Linked DNA regions of Leptothrix cholodnii SP-6. The protein of the gene in region 1 interacts with the protein of each later gene in a pairwise test. Links are inferred from orthologs where the notes say so. Each region holds a gene or a part of one and is shown in the gene's direction. Other genes may lie near its edges. The genes, in order: recR and recO.

Region 1 (8,912 bases):
CGTAGAACATGCGTCCGATGTTGACGCCGTAGAGGCCGCCGACCAGTTCGCCGTCGACCCAGGTCTCGAAGGAATGGGCCGATCCGGCGCGGTGCAGCGCCACGTAGGCGGCCTTGACCTCGGGCACGATCCAGGTGCCGTCCTGGCCTTCGCGCGGCGTGCGGCTGCAGTGGTCGATGACGTCGGCGAAGGCGCTGTCGATGCGCACCTCGTTGCCCGGCGTGACGAGAAAGCGCCGCAGCGTCTTCTTCAGCGAGCGGTGCAGCCTGAACTGCGCCACCTGCAGCACCATGCGCGGGTCGGTGCTCCACCACAGCACCGGCTGGCCCTGGCTGTACCACGGGAAGATGCCCAGCCGGTAGGCCATGCGCAGCCGCGCCACGCTGAGCTGCCCGCCCGCGCACAGCAGCCCCGGCGCCTCGCTGTCGGGGCCCAGCGCGAGGCGGGTGGGCGGGAAGGGCGCGCTGTCGCTGTCGTCGGGCAGCCAGGGGATCATGCCGATGCCGATGCGGCTTGCGGGGCGACGGGCGCGGCCGGGTTCAACGCAGCTGCAGGTCGTCGTTGCCGAACTCGATGTCCAGCGGCTCGATCTGCAGGCGCTTGGCACCGGCCTCGACCTCGCCGGCCACCCAGGCCGCGATGCCCTGCGCGCGGGCGATCTCGACCGTGCGCTCGGCGTCTTCGGCGGCCACGAAGATCGCGAAACCCGCGCCCATGTTGAGCGTGCTGTAGGCCTCGCGGTCGTCCTGCTGCGCCTGCTGCTGGATGAAGCGCAGCACCGGCGTCACCGGCGGCACCGTGTGGATGCGGTAGCTCAGTTCGGCCGGATGGCGCAGCAGCTTGCGCCAGCCGTGGCCGGTGATGTTGGCGCAGTAGTGCGGCGTGATGCCGGCCTTGAACAGCGCCTCGGTGACCGGCGAATAGAGCGTGGTGGGCGCCAGCAGCGCCGCGCCGTACGTCAGCCCGGGGGCGATCTCGGTCAGGTAGCCGTCGGGCAGGCGCTCGACCAGCTTGCGCGCCAGGCTCAGGCCGTTGGCGTGGATGCCGCTCGACGCCAGCAGCACGATGGCGTCGCCGGCGGCGAGCTTGTCGCCCACCGACAGGCGCTCCTTCGGGTTGATCAGGCCGGTGCACGAGGCCGCCAGGTCGATGCGGCCTTCTTCGACGATGCCGGCCAGCGCCGGGGTTTCGCCGCCGCCCCAGGCGACCTGGCAGACCTCGCAGGCGCGCTTCCAGCCGGCCACCAGCGCCTGCGAGCGCTGGTCGTCGCCGAACCAGTCGGAGCCGCCGGCGGCCCAGTAGGCCTGCACCACCAGCGGCGTGGCGCCGACCGTGATCAGGTCGTTGATGGCCATCGCGATGGTGTCTTGCGCGATGGCGTCGTACCAGCTCTTGCCGGTCAGGCGCGCCATCTCGTCGGCGACGAGCGTCTTGGTGCCCAGGCACTCGACGATCGAGGCGAGGTAGAACGGCCCGACGTCGACCACATAGGCCGATTCGCCGCGCGAGGCGGCCACTTCGGTGAAACCGTGGTGCGCCAGCTGGCTGGCGGTGGAGGCCGCGGCGCGCTGGGCCGTGACCTTGAGCGGGTCGATCAGGTCGTAGTTGACGCCGGCTTGTTCGTAGCTCAGGGTGCCGGTGGCGGCATCGCCCGGCATGGCCGAGGACGGGGTGGGGGAGGCGGAAGTCATGGGGAGCGATTATCGGGCACCCTAGAATCCTCTCCATGTCCTATATCGTCCTGGCCCGCAAGTACCGCCCGCGCAGCTTCGCCGAGCTGGTGGGGCAGGCGCACGTCGTGCAGGCCCTGAGCAATGCCCTGACGCAACAGCGTCTGCACCACGCCTACCTGTTCACCGGCACCCGCGGCGTCGGCAAGACCACCGTCTCGCGCATCCTGGCCAAGAGCCTGAACTGCGTCGGCGCCGACGGCCTGGGCGGCATCACCGCCACGCCATGTGGCGTGTGCAGCGCCTGCCGCGACATCGACGCCGGCCGCCACGTCGACTATGTCGAGCTCGATGCGGCGTCGAACCGCGGTGTCGACGAGATCAGCCAGCTGCTCGATCAGGCCGTCTACAAGCCGGTGGTGGGGCGCTTCAAGGTCTACATGATCGACGAGGTGCACATGCTCTCGACGACCGCCTTCAACGCGATGCTGAAGACGCTCGAGGAGCCGCCCGAGTACCTGAAGTTCGTGCTCGCCACCACCGATCCGCAGAAGGTGCCGGTGACGGTGCTGAGCCGCTGCCTGCAGTTCAACCTGCGGCCGATGGCCACCGAAACCGTCTTCGAGCACCTGCAGACAGTGCTGAACGCCGAATCGGTGCCGTTCGAGGATCCGGCGCTGCGGCTGCTGGCGCGTGGCGCGCGCGGCTCGATGCGCGACGCGCTGTCGCTCACCGACCAGGCCATCGCCTACGCCGGCGGCCACCTCGGCGAGGCCGCCGTGCGCCAGATGCTGGGTGCGGTCGACCGCGGTCATGGGGTGCGCATCGTCGAGGCGCTGGCCGCCAGCGACGGCGTGGCGCTGGTGCGCACGGTCGACGAGCTGCGCGCGCAGGGCCTGTCGGCCGCCGGCACGCTCGAAGAGCTGGCCGATCTGGCGCAGCAGATGGCGGTGCTGCAGGCAGTGCCGCAGGCGATCGACCCGACCCATCCCGACGCGGCGGTGCTGCAGGGCCTGGCGCCCTTGCTGCCGGCCGACGAGACCCAGCTGCTCTACAGCATCGCGCTGCACGGCCGTGCCGAACTGGCGCTGGCGCCCGATGAATACAGCGGCCTGGTGATGGTGCTGCTGCGCATGCTGGCGTTCCGGCCGGCCGGTGGTGCCGCTGCGTCGGCGGTCAGGCCGGCAGCCGCCGCGCCGATCGTCGCCGCAGCGCCCGTGCCGGCTCCGGCCGTGGCAGCCAGCCGCGAGCTGCTGCGCACCAGCGGCGCCGTCAGCAAGACGACGGTGCCATCGGTGGCGCAGGCACCGTCGGCCCCACCGGTCCGCCCGGAGCCGCCGCGCGCATCCCCGACCCCGATGGCTGCCCCGGTTGCTGCCCCGATGGCTGCCCCGACTGCGATCAGCGTGTCCGAACCGGCGCCACCGTTGCGTCCGGCGGCGGCGCCTGCTGCGGCAGCCGAAACGCCACCCTGGGACGACGAACCGCCCTGGGTGCGCGAAGAGTCCGAGTCATCGGACGGCGCCCGCCCGACCGCCCGCAACGAGAGCCAACCGCCATCGCCCGAAGTCGTCGACGCACCGCAGGCCGCCGACATCCCCGCGCCCCATCCGGCCCAGGCCCGCTGGCTGGCCACCGTGCAGCAGCTGCTCGCGCAGACCAAGGTCACCGGCCTGGTGCGTGAGCTGGCCTGGCAGGCCGAATGCACCGGCATCGACGACGCTGCCGATCCGGTCTGCTGGCAGCTGCGCGTCGAGCGCGAATCGCTGCGCCAGGCCAGCCACCGCGAGCGCCTGCAGGCCGCCATGAGCGAACTGCTCGGACAGCCGCAGCGGCTGGAGATCGACGTCGGTGCCGTCACCGACAGCGCCGCCCGCCGTGACGTGGCAGCCAGGTCGCAGGCCCAGGCGCAGGCCGAACGGGTGATCCGCAACGATCCGGTGGTGCAGCAGTTGCTGGCGCGCTACCCGAGCGCGCGCATCGTGCCGGGTTCGGTGCGGCCTCGCTGACGGTCAGACTCGCTTGCCCGTGGCCACGGGCCACCCCCGTTTCAACTTCCACTTTTCCATTTTCCATTCCAACCCCAAGGACACGCCATGATCAAAGGACAACTCGCCGGCCTGATGAAACAAGCCCAGGCGATGCAGGACAACCTGAAGAAGGCACAGGACGAACTCGCCAACGTCGAGGTCGAAGGCCAGTCGGGTGCCGGCCTGGTGAAGGTGGTGATGACCTGCAAGCACGACGTCAAGCGCCTGTCGATCGACCCGAGCCTGCTGGCCGACGACAAGGACATGCTCGAAGACCTGGTGGCCGCCGCCTTCAACGATGCCGTGCGCCGTGCCGAAGCGGTCAGCCAGGAAAAGATGGGCAAGCTCACCGCCGGCATGCCGCTGCCCCCGGGCATGAAGTTCCCGTTCTGATGACGGCGCGCAGGCGTCGGGACTCACGATGAAAGCCTCGTCCGGCGACGCCCTGGCGCACCTGGTCGAGGCGCTGCGCCGATTGCCGGGCGTGGGCGTGAAGTCGGCGCAGCGCATGGCGTATCACCTGCTGCAGCACGACCAGCCCGCCGCCTCGCAGCTGGCGCGCGCGCTGGATGCGGCGGTGCAGAAGGTGCAGCACTGCGAGCGCTGCCACACCTTCACCGAGCAGCCGGTGTGCGCCACCTGCCTCGACCCGCAGCGCGATCCGCATCAGCTGTGCGTCGTCGAGACGCCGGCCGACCAGGCCGCGGTGGAGCGCACCGGCAGCTACCGCGGGCTGTATTTCGTGCTGATGGGCAAGCTCAGCCCGCTCGACGGCGTGGGCGCGCACGACATCGGCCTGCCGGCGCTGATCGAGCGCGCCTTCGACGAGGTGGTGCAGGAGGTGATCGTCGCGACCAACTTCACCGCCGAGGGCGAGGTCACGGCGCACGTGATCGCCGAGGCCCTCAAGTCACGCGGCCTGCGCGTGACGCGGCTGGCGCGCGGCGTGCCGATCGGCAGCGAGCTCGAATACGTCGACCTCGGCACCATCGCGCACGCCTTCAGCGAGCGGCGCTGAAGCGGCCCGCCGAAGCAGCCGCATGCCGCGGCGGCTTCGGTTGCTTCAGTCGATTCACGGACGGCTGCTCGCCACCCTGACCGCCTTGGCCGGCGCCTGGGCACGGCGCACCTTGGTGGCCTTGGCCGGCTTGTTCGCCTTGTAGATCACCAGCGACTGGCCGGCGGCAAAGCGCGCGCTGGTCGACACCTTGTTCCATTGCGCCAGTTGCGCCGCGCTGATGCGATGGCGCTTGGCCACGCTGGCCACCGTGTCGCCCTTGCGCGCCTTGATCGCCACCTTCTTCATCGGCGGCAGATCCGGCGCCAGGCTCATGTAGGCGTTGTCGGCGACCTGCTCGGAGACGTCGACGCTGCGCCGCAGCGAGCGCGGCACCAGCAGGGTCGAACTGGCCTTGACCAGCATGCGCGGCGGGATGTGGTTGACCTCGCGCAGCACCGACTCGCTCACGCCGACCTGCCTGGCCGCATCGGCCGGGCGCATGGTGCGCGGCACGACCCAGGCGGTCCAGCTGGCGAGCGGGCCTTGATGGGCCTCGAGGCGGCGCACGAACGCATCGGCGTTGTCGTAGGGCAGCAGCACCTGCGGCGTGCCTGCGGCCAGGATGACGGGCTTGTTCATCGACGGGTTGAGCGCCTTGAACTCGTCGACGCCGAGACCGGCCAGCCGCGCGGCCAGCGCCACGTCGATGTCGCGCTTGATCGCCACGCTCATGAAATACGGGTGGTTCTCGAGCGCCGGCAGCGTCAGGCCGAAGGCGCGCGGGTTGGCGACGATGTTCTTGACCGCCTGCAGCTTGGGCACGTAGCTGCGCGTCTCGGCCGGCATGCGCAGGCTCTCGTAGCCGGTGGCCAGGCCCAGGCGCTGGTTGCGCGCGATGGCCCGGCTGACGTTGCCTTCACCCCAGTTGTAGGCGGCCAGCGCGAGGTGCCAGTCGCCGAACTGACGATGCAGGCGCGCCAGGTAGTCGAGCGCGGCGCGGGTCGAGGCCAGCACGTCGCGGCGGTCGTCGCGGAAATGGTTCTGCTTGAGGTCGAAATCGCGCCCGGTCGACGGGATGAACTGCCACATGCCCGACGCCTTGGCGACCGACATCGCCTGCGGGTTGAAGGCGCTTTCGATGAACGGCAGCAGCGCCAGCTCGCCGGGCATGCCGCGACGCTGGACTTCGTCGAGGATGTGGAACAGGTAGCGGCCGCCGCGCTCGGTCATGCGCTGCACGTATTCGGGGCGGGCGGCGTACCAGCGCTCGTGCTGCTCGACCAGCGCGCCGTCGAGATCGGGCATGCGGTAGCTGTCGCGCACGCGCTGCCAGAGGTCGAGGCGGGCCTGCGAGTCGTCGATCGGCGTCTGATCGGGACGCAGGATGTCGGTCGGTCGGCCGGCTGCATCGATGCCGTTTTCGGGCTCGGCCGGGGGCAGGGCGGCGCTGAGGATCTCGGAGCGGGCCAGCGGCCGGACGTCGACCGTGGCGCCGCCGTCGTCGGCATGGGCCGTGCCGGTCGGGTTGAGCGTGCGGGTCGCGGCCGGTTGCGGGCTGGTGGCGACGTCGCCGGCCCCGGGTGCGGCGGCGCTGGCGACCGGCGCGTTCTGGCCGTCCAGCGACGGCAGCGGCGCGAGCGGGCCTTCTTGCGGGCGCTGGGTGCGGGTCGAGACGGTGGTCAGCAGCGGCGGCGGCGGGATCTCGCTGGTGTTGGACAGCGAGGCCTGCGGGGCGGTCGCGCAACCGGCCAGCCAGCTGGCCAAGGCGACGGCGGTGAGTGCCAGACCGGCGCGTGCGGATGATTTCATCGGTAGGTGTTCTTCCAGGCTCTGATGGCGGCAAACACCGCCACCGGGTCGTGCGCATCGGCGCCACGCTCGCGCGCCGTCTCGATGACGGCGGCCTCGTGGCTGCGCAGAAAGGGGTTGATCTGGCGCTCCAGCGCGATCCGGCTGGGCAAGGTGGGGGTCCGGGTGGCGCGCAGGCCGAGGCAATGGGCCTCGTGCCGGGCGATCGCGGCATTGTCGGGCTCGACCGCACGCGCGAAGCGCAGGTTCGACAGCGTGTACTCGTGGGCGCAGCAGACGCGGGTGTCGCCGGGCAGCGCGGCCAGGCGCGACAACGACGTCAGCATCTGCGCCGGCGTGCCCTCGAACAGCCGGCCGCAGCCGGCCGAGAACAGCGTGTCGCCACAGAACAGCACCGGCTCGCCGATCGACGGCTGATCGGCCGCATCGATGAAGTAGGCGACATGGCCGGCGGTGTGGCCGGGCACGTCGATGACCTGCAGGGCCAGGCCGAGCACACGCACCGTGTCGCCATCGCGCACCGCGGTGACGGGCACCGGCATCGGCTCGCCCGCAGGGCCCCACACCGGCACCGGCCATCGCTGCAGCAGGGCGGCCAGGCCACCGACGTGATCGCCGTGGTGGTGCGTCACTAGAATGCCCGCCAGACGCAGCGACAGGCGCTCGAGCGCCGCAATCACCGGCGCAGCGTCACCCGGATCCACCACCACGCCCGCCTGGCCGTCATGGAGCATCCAGATGTAGTTGTCGTCGAAGGCGGGCAGCGCTAGTAGATTCATGGCGAAAGAGTCAGCAATTATAGGGATTGACGAGTGGCTGACGACCCCTCCGGGCCGCTATCTGGTCGCGTGGGAGCAGGCCCAGCTCGATCGCCTGGTGAGCAACATTTTCGGCTACCACGCGGTGCAACTGGGCTGGCCGGCGGTGCAGGGACTGCGCTGCAACCGCATGCGCCACCGCTGGCTGGTCAACGACGGACCCTTGAACGCGGGACTGGCCGCCAGCGCGCCCGCGCCGGTCGACGGCGCCGCGATCTGGCCACCCGGCCCGCTGCCGCTGAGCGTCATGAGCGACTACGAGACGCTGCCGTTTCCGTCCGCCAGCCTGGACCTCGTGGTCCTGCCCCACACGCTCGAACTTGCCGGTGATGCGCACCAGACCCTGCGCGAGGTCGAGCGGGTGCTGATGCCCGAGGGCCGGGTGGTGGTGATCGGTTTCAACCCCGCCAGCCTGTGGGGCGCCTACCAGGCCAGCGCCGACGTCGCAGGCCGGCTGGGCTGGGGCTCGGGCCCGGTCAGCAGCGGCACCGAACTGATCGGCTGGCGCCGCCTGCGCGACTGGCTGCGGCTGCTGGGCCTCGAGTTCGAGTCCGGCCGCTTCGGCTGCTATCGCCCGCCGTTCGCGACCGAGCGCTGGCTCGAGCGCTGCGCCTGGTTCGACGATGCCGGCTCGCGCTGGTGGCCGGTGCTGGGTTCGGCCTATGTGCTGGTGGCCGTCAAGCGGGTGCGCGCGATGCGCCTGATGGGTCCGGCCTGGCGCAAGAAGACCCAGGGCGCGACCGTTCCGGCGGCGGTCGCCCGGCATCACCACGAGCCCTGACGCGATTCGAGCCTCGAGGCTGGCGCTGGCCCGATACTTCGGCCTTTGAAAAATTAGCCCCATCCATGAGCATCGAATCGACAGCCGGCCCGCAAGCGGTCATCGCCAAACCCGAGGTGGTGATCTACACCGACGGCGCCTGCAAGGGCAACCCGGGCCCGGGCGGCTGGGGTGCCTGGCTGGTCAGCGGCGGGCATGAAAAGGAGCTCTGCGGCGGCGAGGCCAACACCACCAACAACCGCATGGAGATGATGGCGGTGATCGAGGCGCTGGCCAGCCTCAAGCGCAGCTGCCGCATCACGGTCTACACCGACAGCGCCTACGTCCAGAACGGCATCAGCAGCTGGATTCACGGCTGGAAGCGGCGCGGCTGGAAAACCGCCGACAACAAGCCGGTCAAGAACGTCGACCTCTGGCAGCGCCTGGATGCCTTGTCCACCTTGCACCAGATCGAGTGGCGCTGGGTCAAGGGCCATGCCGGCGACCCGGGCAACGAACGCGCCGATGCGCTCGCCAACCGCGGCGTCGAAGTCGCGCGCGCGCGCTGATCCCTGCCCGCGACGGGCCATTCGGTTTCGCACTGCCCGACCGCCGGTGGCTGCGCTTACATTTCAGCGTCAACCTCTTCAACGGCCCCTCCACGGGCCTGGCGCCCTGTGAAGATCACACAAAAACTGGTGGCCCTCGTGGGCCTGGTGGCCCTCGCCGGTGCGGCCTATTGGGTGCAGAACCGACCCGCCGGCACGAGTCCCGTCGCCGGCGAGGCAGCGGCGGGTGGGCCGGTGGCCGGCGCGGGTTCTGGCG
Region 2 (8,977 bases), 1.5 Mb from region 1 along the record:
GGCCGCTGCGCACGGCGGCGCAGCCGGGGCGATCGCAGCCGTCGCGGCGGGGGCTTGAAATCGGCCCCGCGGCGCCAACAAAGACCGTGCCCTGTTACGCTGATCTCAAACAGAGAGGTTTGCATGTCTGAACATTCGTCGCGCACGAGCGTGCACAAGCGATCCGATTCCACCCCTCGCAGCGTTGCCGCCCTGCGCTGGCTCGCCCCCCTGCTGACGGCGGCGTGCCTGCTGCCGACACCGGCCCTGGCCCAGTCGGGCGGCGCGCAGGCTGCAGCTGCCCAGGCCGGCGCGGCGGCACCGCTGGTGCGCGGACTGCCCGACTTCACCGAACTGGTCGAGCAGGTCGGCCCGGCGGTGGTCAACATCCGCACCACCGCCAAGGCCCGCACGGCGCGCTCGGACAACCCGGCCGACGAGGAGATGCAGGAGTTCTTCCGCCGCTTCTTCGGCGTGCCGATCCCGCGCCAGGGCCCACGTCAGGGGCCGCCCGGCCAGGGCCAGAGCGAAGAAGAAGCGGTGCCGCGCGGCGTCGGCTCGGGCTTCATCGTCAGCAGCGACGGCTTCGTGATGACCAACGCGCATGTGGTCGAGGGCGCCGACGAAGTCACGGTGCGCCTGACCGACAAGCGCGAGTTCAAGGCCCGCGTGGTGGGCGCCGACAAGCGCACCGACATCGCGGTGCTCAAGCTCGACGCCACCGGCCTGCCGGCGGTGCGCCTGGGCGACGTCAGCCGTCTCAAGGTCGGCGAATGGGTGATCGCGATCGGCTCGCCCTTCGATCTCGACAACACGGTGACGGCCGGCATCGTCAGCGCCAAGGCGCGTGACACCGGCGACCTGGTGCCGTTCATCCAGACCGACGTGGCGATCAACCCCGGCAACTCCGGCGGGCCGCTGATCAACCTGCGCGGCGAGGTGGTGGGCGTGAACTCGCAGATCTACAGCCGCTCGGGCGGCTACATGGGCATCTCGTTCGCGATCCCGATCGACGAGGCCAGCCGCGTGGCCGACCAGCTGCGCACCAGCGGCCGGGTGGTGCGCGGGCGCATCGGCGTGCAGATCGGCGAGGTCACCAAGGACGTGGCCGAGTCGCTCGGCCTGGGCAAGGCGGCCGGCGCGCTGGTGCGCTCGGTCGAGGACGGCAGCCCGGCCGGCAAGGCGGGCCTGGAAGCCGGTGACATCGTGACGCGCTTCGACGGCAAGCCGGTCGAGAAGTGGAACGACCTGCCGCGCCTGGTCGGCAAGACCGCACCGGGCACCAAGACCACGATCCAGGTGTTCCGCCGCGGCAGCATGCGCGATCTCAGCGTCACCGTCGCCGAGCTCGAAGCCGAAGCCGCCGCCAGGCCGGCCAGCACCGAGCCCGCACCGGCCAAGCCGGCCGCACCCGCCACGGTCAGCCTGCTGGGCCTGACGGTGAGCGACCTGAGTGCCAAGCAGCGCGAGGAGCTCAAGGTCAAGGGCGGCGTGCGGGTCGACGCGGTGGACGGCGCGGGCGGGCGGGCCGGCCTGCGCGAGGGCGACATCATCCTGGCGGTGGCCAACACCGAGATCACCAACCTGCGCCAGTTCGAGGCGGTGGTCGGCAAGCTCGACAAGAGCAAGCCGGTCAACCTGCTGTTCCGCCGCGGCGAGTGGGCCCAGTACGCGGTGATCCGGCCCGGCAAATGAGCGATCCGGCGTGCTGCGCCATCGGCTCGAATCCCTCGACGCCCGAACGGGGATTTCACATCGAAGAAAACCGCAGCACGCCAGTCGGATTTCCGACGCCTTCTTGAACGCATCCAGGCACGCCCTGAACTGACGAAACACCCGCCTGCCGGACGCCCCACGCCCGGCGGACGAGGGCCCACCGCGGCCGGAAACCCTCACCACCTTGGCCCTGATCGCAGCCGGCACCAACCGCCCGGACTGCTTGCGCCGGGAGGTTTTGGCTACAATAAAGTCCCAACAAAGCAGTTGCCATACCTTTTTGTTGGAAGGCGCGTCATCTCTTGGGCGTGCCTTTTTTTTGTTTCTGCCCCGGCGCCGCGCGCCTTCACATCGCTGCACGATCTGAGCCGACAAGGTGTTGCCGACACCGTTGTGGCTAGAGCCGCCGAGCGTCTCGACGACCCATGGACCACATCCGCAATTTTTCGATCATCGCCCACATCGACCACGGCAAGAGCACGCTGGCCGACCGGATCATCCAGCGGTGCGGCGGCCTCAGCGATCGCGAGATGGAGGCCCAGGTGCTCGACTCGATGGACATCGAACGCGAGCGCGGCATCACGATCAAGGCCCAGACCGCTGCGCTGCAGTACAAGGCACGCGACGGTCAGGTCTACAACCTGAACCTGATCGACACCCCCGGGCACGTCGACTTCAGCTATGAAGTCAGCCGTTCGCTGTCGGCCTGCGAAGGCGCGCTGCTGGTGGTGGACGCCAGCCAGGGCGTCGAGGCGCAGACGGTGGCCAACTGCTACACCGCGCTCGACCTCGGCGTCACGGTGGTGCCGGTGCTCAACAAGATGGATCTGCCCAACGCGGATCCCGACAACGCCAAGGCCGAGATCGAGGACGTGATCGGCATCGACGCCGACGACGCGATCCCCTGCTCGGCCAAGACCGGCATGGGCATCGACGAGATCCTCGAGGCCGTCATCGCCCGCATGCCGCCGCCCAAGGGCAACCCCGACGGCCCGCCGCGCGCGATGATCGTCGACAGCTGGTTCGACAACTACGTCGGCGTCGTGATGCTGGTGCGGGTGGTCGACGGCACGCTCGGCAAGGGCGAGCGCATCCGCATGATGGCGACCAACTCGGTCTATCCGATCGAGCACCTGGGCGTGTTCACGCCCAAGAGCGAGAACCGCGAGGCGCTCAAGGCCGGCGAGGTGGGCTTCATCATCTGCGGCATCAAGGAGCTGCAGGCGGCCAAGGTGGGCGACACCGTCACGCTCGAGAAGAAGCTGCCCAACAACGCCGGCCCGGCCGCCGAGGCGCTGCCGGGCTTCAAGGAAATCCAGCCGCAGGTCTTCGCCGGCCTGTATCCGACCGAAGCGAGCGAATACGACCAGCTGCGTGACGCGCTCGAGAAGCTCAAGCTCAACGACAGTTCGCTGCGCTACGAGCCCGAGGTGTCGCAGGCGCTGGGCTTCGGCTTCCGCTGCGGCTTCCTGGGCCTGCTGCACATGGAGATCGTGCAGGAGCGGCTCGAACGCGAGTTCGACCAGGACCTGATCACCACCGCGCCGAGCGTGGTCTACGAGGTGCAGCTCAACGGCGGCGACGTGATCGAGGTCGAGAACCCCTCGAAGATGCCCGAAGTGGGCAAGATCGCCGAGATCCGCGAGCCCATCGTCACCGTGCACCTGTACATGCCGCAGGACTACGTCGGCCCGGTCATGACGCTGGCCAACCAGAAGCGCGGCGTGCAGCTCAACATGGCCTACCACGGCCGCCAGGTCATGCTGACCTACGAGATGCCGCTGGCCGAGATCGTGCTCGACTTCTTCGACAAGCTGAAGTCGGTGTCGCGCGGCTACGCCTCGATGGACTACGAGTTCAAGGAATACCGGGCGTCGGACGTCGTCAAGGTCGACATCCTGATCAACGGCGACCGGGTCGACGCGCTGTCGATCATCGTGCACCGCGCGCAGAGCCAGTACCGCGGCCGCGCGGTGGCGGCCAAGATGCGCGAGCAGATCCCGCGCCAGATGTACGACGTGGCGATCCAGGCGGCGATCGGCGCCAACATCATCGCCCGCGAGAACATCAAGGCGTTGCGCAAGAACGTGCTGGCAAAATGCTATGGCGGCGACATCAGTCGCAAGCGCAAGCTGCTCGAAAAACAGAAGGCCGGCAAGAAACGCATGAAGCAGATCGGCTCCGTCGAGGTGCCGCAGGAAGCTTTCCTCGCGATCCTGCAGGTCGAAGACTGACCGAACCGGATCATCGATGGGAACCCTCACTGGCATTCTGTACGCCGGCCTCGTCTTCTACGGCATGGGCTGGTATCTCGGCAAGTGGAGTGGCAATTTCTCGCTGCTGCTCTTCTGCCTGACCGTCGTGACCCTGGCCTACTGGCTGGCCGAGCGCTTCCACTTCCTGCCGCGTCGGCTCGCCGCCGCTGAAAACCTGGCCCGTCAAGACACGCTGCGGCGTGCCGACCTGCAGCGCATGGGCATCGCCAAGGTGGATGGCGACATCGACGAGGCGCGCCACAAGGTGCTGGCGCAACCCTGGTGGCTGGACTGGACCGCCGGGCTGTTCCCGGTGATCCTGATGGTCTTCGTGCTGCGCTCGTTCCTGTTCGAGCCGTTCAAGATCCCGTCGGGCTCGATGATCCCGACGCTCGAGATCGGCGATCTCATCCTGGTCAACAAGTTCCACTACGGCGTGCGCCTGCCGGTGATCAACAAGAAGATCATCCCGATCAACGACCCGCAGCGCGGCGACGTGATGGTGTTCCGCTACCCGGTCGACCCGAGCATCGACTTCATCAAGCGGGTGGTCGGCGTGCCCGGCGACGAGATCAGCTACATCAACCAGAAGCTCAGCCTGAACGGCAAGCCGGTGCCGCTGGAGCAGCTCGACGACTACTACGACGAAGACCGCCGTACCTTCTCCAAGCAGTTCCGCGCCGATCTGGGCCCGACCACCCACCGCCTGCTGGTCGACCCGCAGATGCCGTCGAGCTACGCGATGCGCGGGCGCCAGTTCCCGCAGTCCGAGGCCTGCCGCTACACCTCCGACGGCGTCACTTGCAAAGTGCCGCCGGGTCACTACTTCATGATGGGTGACAACCGCGACAACTCCGAAGATTCGCGCTACTGGGGTTTCGTGCCGGATGAGAACATCGTCGGACGGGCCTTTTTCGTCTGGATGAACTTCAGCGACCTCAAGCGCATCGGGTTTTTCCGTTGAAAATCCGGCGCCATGCCTGACCCGAGAATGTCCAGGAGATCTGCAATGACCCCCATGCGAGCGCTGAACACGCGTACCCAACGCGGTATCACGCTGATCGGCCTGATGTTCTGGGCCATCGTGATCTCGATGGTCGGACTGGTCACCCTGCGTGTGGTGCCCACGATCAACGAGTACTACACGATCCGCACGGCGGTCGAGAAGGTCGCGATCACCGGCGGCAACACCGTGCCGGAGATCCGCGCCGCGTTCGACCGCTACAAGAACATCGAGTACTCGATCACCGCGATCTCGGGCAAGGACCTGCAGGTCCGCAAGGACAACGATCGCGTGATCGTCAGCTTCGCCTACGACAAGGAGATCGAACTGTTCGGTTCGGTCTACCTGCTGATCAAATACAGTGGCAGCTCGAGCTGACGCTGCCTCAACCCACCCGCACCGCACCTTGTCCACCTACCCGCTCGACACCCTTCAGGCTCGCCTCGGTCACGTCTTCCGTGACCAGTCCCTGCTCTTGCGCGCGGTTTCGCACCGCAGCCACGGGGCCGACCACAACGAGCGGCTCGAGTTCCTCGGTGACGCGGTGCTGAACATGACGGTCTCCGACCTGCTGTTCGACCAGTTCGACGATTCACCCGAAGGCGACCTGACCCGCGTGCGCGCCCACCTGGTGCGCCAGGACATGCTGCATCGCCTGGCGCTGTCGCTGCAGTTGCCGGCGGTGCTGCGGCTGTCCGACGGCGAGGCGCGTGCCGGTGGCGCGCAGCGGCCGTCGATCCTGGCCGACGCCATGGAGGCGGTGATCGGCGCGGTCTACCGCGACGCCGGTTATGAAGCCGCGCAGGCGCTGGTGCGACGGCTGTTCGAACCGCTGGTGTCCGAAACCGTGACGCAGGCCTGGGCCAAGGACGCCAAGACCCAATTGCAGGAGTGGCTCCAGGCACGTCGCCAGAGCGTGCCCGAATACCGCATCGAAACCACCCGCGGCCGCGCCCATGACCAGACCTTCGTGGTCGTCTGCAGCGTCGCCGGCCCGGGCATCGAAGCGCGTGGTGAAGGCCGTTCGCGCCGTGCCGCCGAACAGGAAGCCGCGCGCCTGGTGCTCGAACAACTCAGCTCGACACCCGAATGACCCACCCCATCGATCCCCAAGACATGCTGCCACCGGACGCCGACGAACTCGACGCGTCCGACGAACCGGAAGACATCGAGGACCCGGACGAGTCCGACGACACCGACGAGCCCGAGGACGACGGCGACGAGACCGCTGCGATCGTGCACGAGAACCCGCACTGCGGCCTGATCGCCATCGTCGGTCGGCCCAACGTCGGCAAGTCGACGCTGCTCAACACGCTGATCGGGCAGAAGGTCAGCATCACCTCGCGCAAGGCGCAGACCACGCGCCACCGCATCACCGGCATCTGCACCCACGGCGACACCCAGTTCGTGTTCGTCGACACGCCGGGCTTCCAGACCCGCCACACCAACCGCGGCACCTCGGCGCTCAACCGCAACCTCAACAAGACGGTGCAGTCGGTGCTGGGTGACGTCGACGTGGTGCTGTTCGTGGTCGAGGCCGGCCGCTTCGGCCCCGACGATGCCAAGGTGCTGGCGCTGCTGCCGCCCGGGCGGCCGACGCTGCTGGTGGCCAACAAGCTCGACATGGTGCAGCGCCGCGCCGACCTGATGCCCTGGCTGCAGCAGATGCAGGCGCGCCACCCGTTCACCGAATTCGTGCCGCTGACGGCGACGAAGGAAGAAGACACCAAGCGCCTGCTCAACATCGTGCGCCCCTACCTGCCCGAGCAGCCCTGGTACTACGACGAAGACGCGCTGACCGACCGCAGCGACAAGTTCCTGGCCGCCGAGCTGATCCGTGAAAAACTCTTCCGCCTCACCGGCGACGAGCTGCCCTACACCTCGACGGTGCAGATCGACAAGTACGAAGAAGAAGGCCGGCTGCGCCGCATCGCCGCGACCATCATCGTCGAGCGCGATTCGCACAAGGGCATCGTGATCGGCGACGGCGGCGAGCGCCTCAAGCGCATCGGCACTGAAGCACGGGTCGAGCTCGAGAAGCTGGGCGACTGCAAGGTCTTCCTGGAGCTGTGGGTCAAGGTGCGCTCCGGCTGGGCCGACGACGAGAAGCGCCTCAAGAGCTACGGCTACGAATAAGGCATGGCGACCCGCCGTGCCGCGCCGGCCCAGCTCGGGGCCTATGTGCTGCACCACCACGACTGGAGCGAATCCAGCCTGATCCTGGAGCTGTTCACGCGCGAACTCGGCCGCATCTCGGCGGTGGCCAAGGGCGCCAAGCGGCCGTACTCGCAGCTGCGCTGCGTGCTGCTGCCGTTCCAGCGTCTGAACATCGCCCTCGGCAGCAAGCGCATCGAGGACGGCGCCGAAGTGCAGCTGCTGCGCAGCGCCGAATGGGCCGGCGGCGGCGCGATGCCCGGTGGCGCCGCGCTGCTGGCGGGCATGCACCTCAACGAGATCCTGCTGCGCGGCCTGGCCCGGCAAGACCCGCACCCGCATCTTTTCGACGCCTACGCCGCCACCCTGCCCGCGCTCAGCGGGCCTGACGACGCCGGCGTGGCCGCGGCGTTGCGCGCTTTCGAGATCCGGCTGCTGTCCGACTCCGGCGTGCTGCCCGAGCTCCACCTCGTCACCGCCACCCAGACGCCGGTGCAGGACAACGCCCGCCACAGCCTGAACGCCGAAGCGGGCGTCTGCGTCGCCGGCCCGCGCGACAGCGGCATCGCCGGCAGCGCGCTGGTCGCCCTGCAGGCGGCGCTGCACGACAGCGATCTGGCCGCCCTGCAGCGCGCCTGCCTGGCGGCACCGCAAGAACTGAAGAGCCAGCTGCGCGGCCTGCTTCACTATCATCTCGGCACCTCGGCGCTGCGCACCCGTGCGCTGATGATCGAGGTCCAGCAGCTGCTCGACTGAGCCTTCCGTCCCCATCACTCCCATCACCCGCAGGCGCCGCGGCGCTGCCGACCCGATGAATCCGCTCGTCGCCCCCGAAGCCGCCGCCCGTGGCGCACGCACCGCCCTGTCGGTCAATCTCAACAAGGTGGCCCTGCTGCGCAACAGCCGCCACCTCGGCATCCCGAGCGTGACGCGCGCGGCCACCTGCGTGCTCGAAGCCGGCGCGCAGGGCATCACGGTGCACCCGCGGCCCGACGAACGCCACATCCGCGCCCACGACGTCACCGACCTGGCCGAACTGCTGAAGGCCTGGCCGCAGGTCGAATACAACATCGAGGGCAACCCGTTCCACAACCTGATGGACGTGATCCGCGCCGTGCGGCCGCATCAGGCCACCTTCGTGCCCGACTCGACCGACCAGTTCACCTCCGACCACGGTTGGCAACTCGGTGGAAATTCGCCTGACGACGCCGAGCGCCTGCGCCCGCTGATCGACGAATGCCACGCGCTGGGCGTGCGCGTCAGCCTGTTCATGGACCCGGACCCGTCGGCGATGCGCGCCGCGCGCGAGGTCGGCGCCGACCGCGTCGAGCTCTACACCGAGACCTACGCCAGCGCCTGGGGCACCGTGCGCCAGGCCGAGGTGCTGGACGGCTTCGTGCGCAGCGCCGAAGCGGCGCTCGCGGTCGGGCTGGAGATCAACGCCGGCCACGACCTCAACCGCGACAACCTGAGCGACTTCCTGCGCGCGGTGCCGGGTGTGCTGGAGGTCTCGATCGGCCACGCGCTGATCGCCGACGCGCTCGAACTCGGTTACGCCGAGACCATCCGCGCCTACCAGCGCAGCATCCAGAACGCCTTCGCGCCGGCTCGATCGTGATCTACGGCGTCGGCACCGACATCTGCGACATCCGCCGCATCGCCGCCACGCTGCAGCGGCGCGGCGACCGCTTCGCCGAGCGGGTGCTGGGGCCACGCGAGATCGAGGTGTTCCGTTATCGCCGCGCCAAGGTCGAGGCGCGTGGCCTGTCGTATCTGGCGACCCGCTTCAGCGCCAAGGAAGCGTTCTCGAAGGCGATCGGCCTGGGCCTGCACCAGCCGATGAGCTGGCGCAGCTGCGAGATCCTCAACG

What was found.
Region 2: the proteins of recR (region 1) and recO interact in binary tests that used the Escherichia coli proteins (3 or more experiments, as listed by UniProt). The link is inferred for Leptothrix cholodnii SP-6 from one-to-one orthologs.

Annotation. Positions count from the first base shown.
Region 1 is NC_010524.1:2,137,903-2,146,814, reverse strand. The notes cover bases 3,029-5,919. They hold recR (recombination mediator RecR), read left to right. Parts: upstream 3,029-4,121; coding sequence 4,122-4,718; downstream 4,719-5,919. Other genes in these bases: LCHO_RS09900 (transglycosylase SLT domain-containing protein), read right to left, coding at 4,773-5,919; LCHO_RS09910 (YbaB/EbfC family nucleoid-associated protein), read left to right, coding at 3,767-4,093; dnaX (DNA polymerase III subunit gamma/tau), read left to right, coding at 3,029-3,679. Also shown: aat (leucyl/phenylalanyl-tRNA--protein transferase), read right to left, coding at 1-496; LCHO_RS09920 (AIR synthase-related protein), read right to left, coding at 540-1,691; more of dnaX, read left to right, coding at 1,727-3,028; more of LCHO_RS09900, read right to left, coding at 5,920-6,509; gloB (hydroxyacylglutathione hydrolase), read right to left, coding at 6,506-7,288; LCHO_RS09890 (class I SAM-dependent methyltransferase), read left to right, coding at 7,287-8,108; rnhA (ribonuclease HI), read left to right, coding at 8,174-8,656; LCHO_RS09880 (efflux RND transporter periplasmic adaptor subunit), read left to right, coding at 8,786-8,912. UniProt on the Escherichia coli protein: May play a role in DNA repair. It seems to be involved in an RecBC-independent recombinational process of DNA repair. It may act with RecF and RecO.
Region 2 is NC_010524.1:644,408-653,384, reverse strand. Bases 6,022-8,977 are described here. They hold recO (DNA repair protein RecO), read left to right. Parts: upstream 6,022-7,092; coding sequence 7,093-7,863; downstream 7,864-8,977. Other genes in these bases: acpS (holo-ACP synthase), read left to right, coding at 8,722-8,977; LCHO_RS02995 (pyridoxine 5'-phosphate synthase), read left to right, coding at 7,919-8,725; era (GTPase Era), read left to right, coding at 6,070-7,089; rnc (ribonuclease III), read left to right, coding at 6,022-6,046. In the rest of the region: LCHO_RS03030 (DegQ family serine endoprotease), read left to right, coding at 124-1,674; lepA (translation elongation factor 4), read left to right, coding at 2,121-3,929; lepB (signal peptidase I), read left to right, coding at 3,946-4,914; LCHO_RS03015 (DUF4845 domain-containing protein), read left to right, coding at 4,960-5,331; more of rnc, read left to right, coding at 5,360-6,021. UniProt on the Escherichia coli protein: Involved in DNA repair and RecF pathway recombination.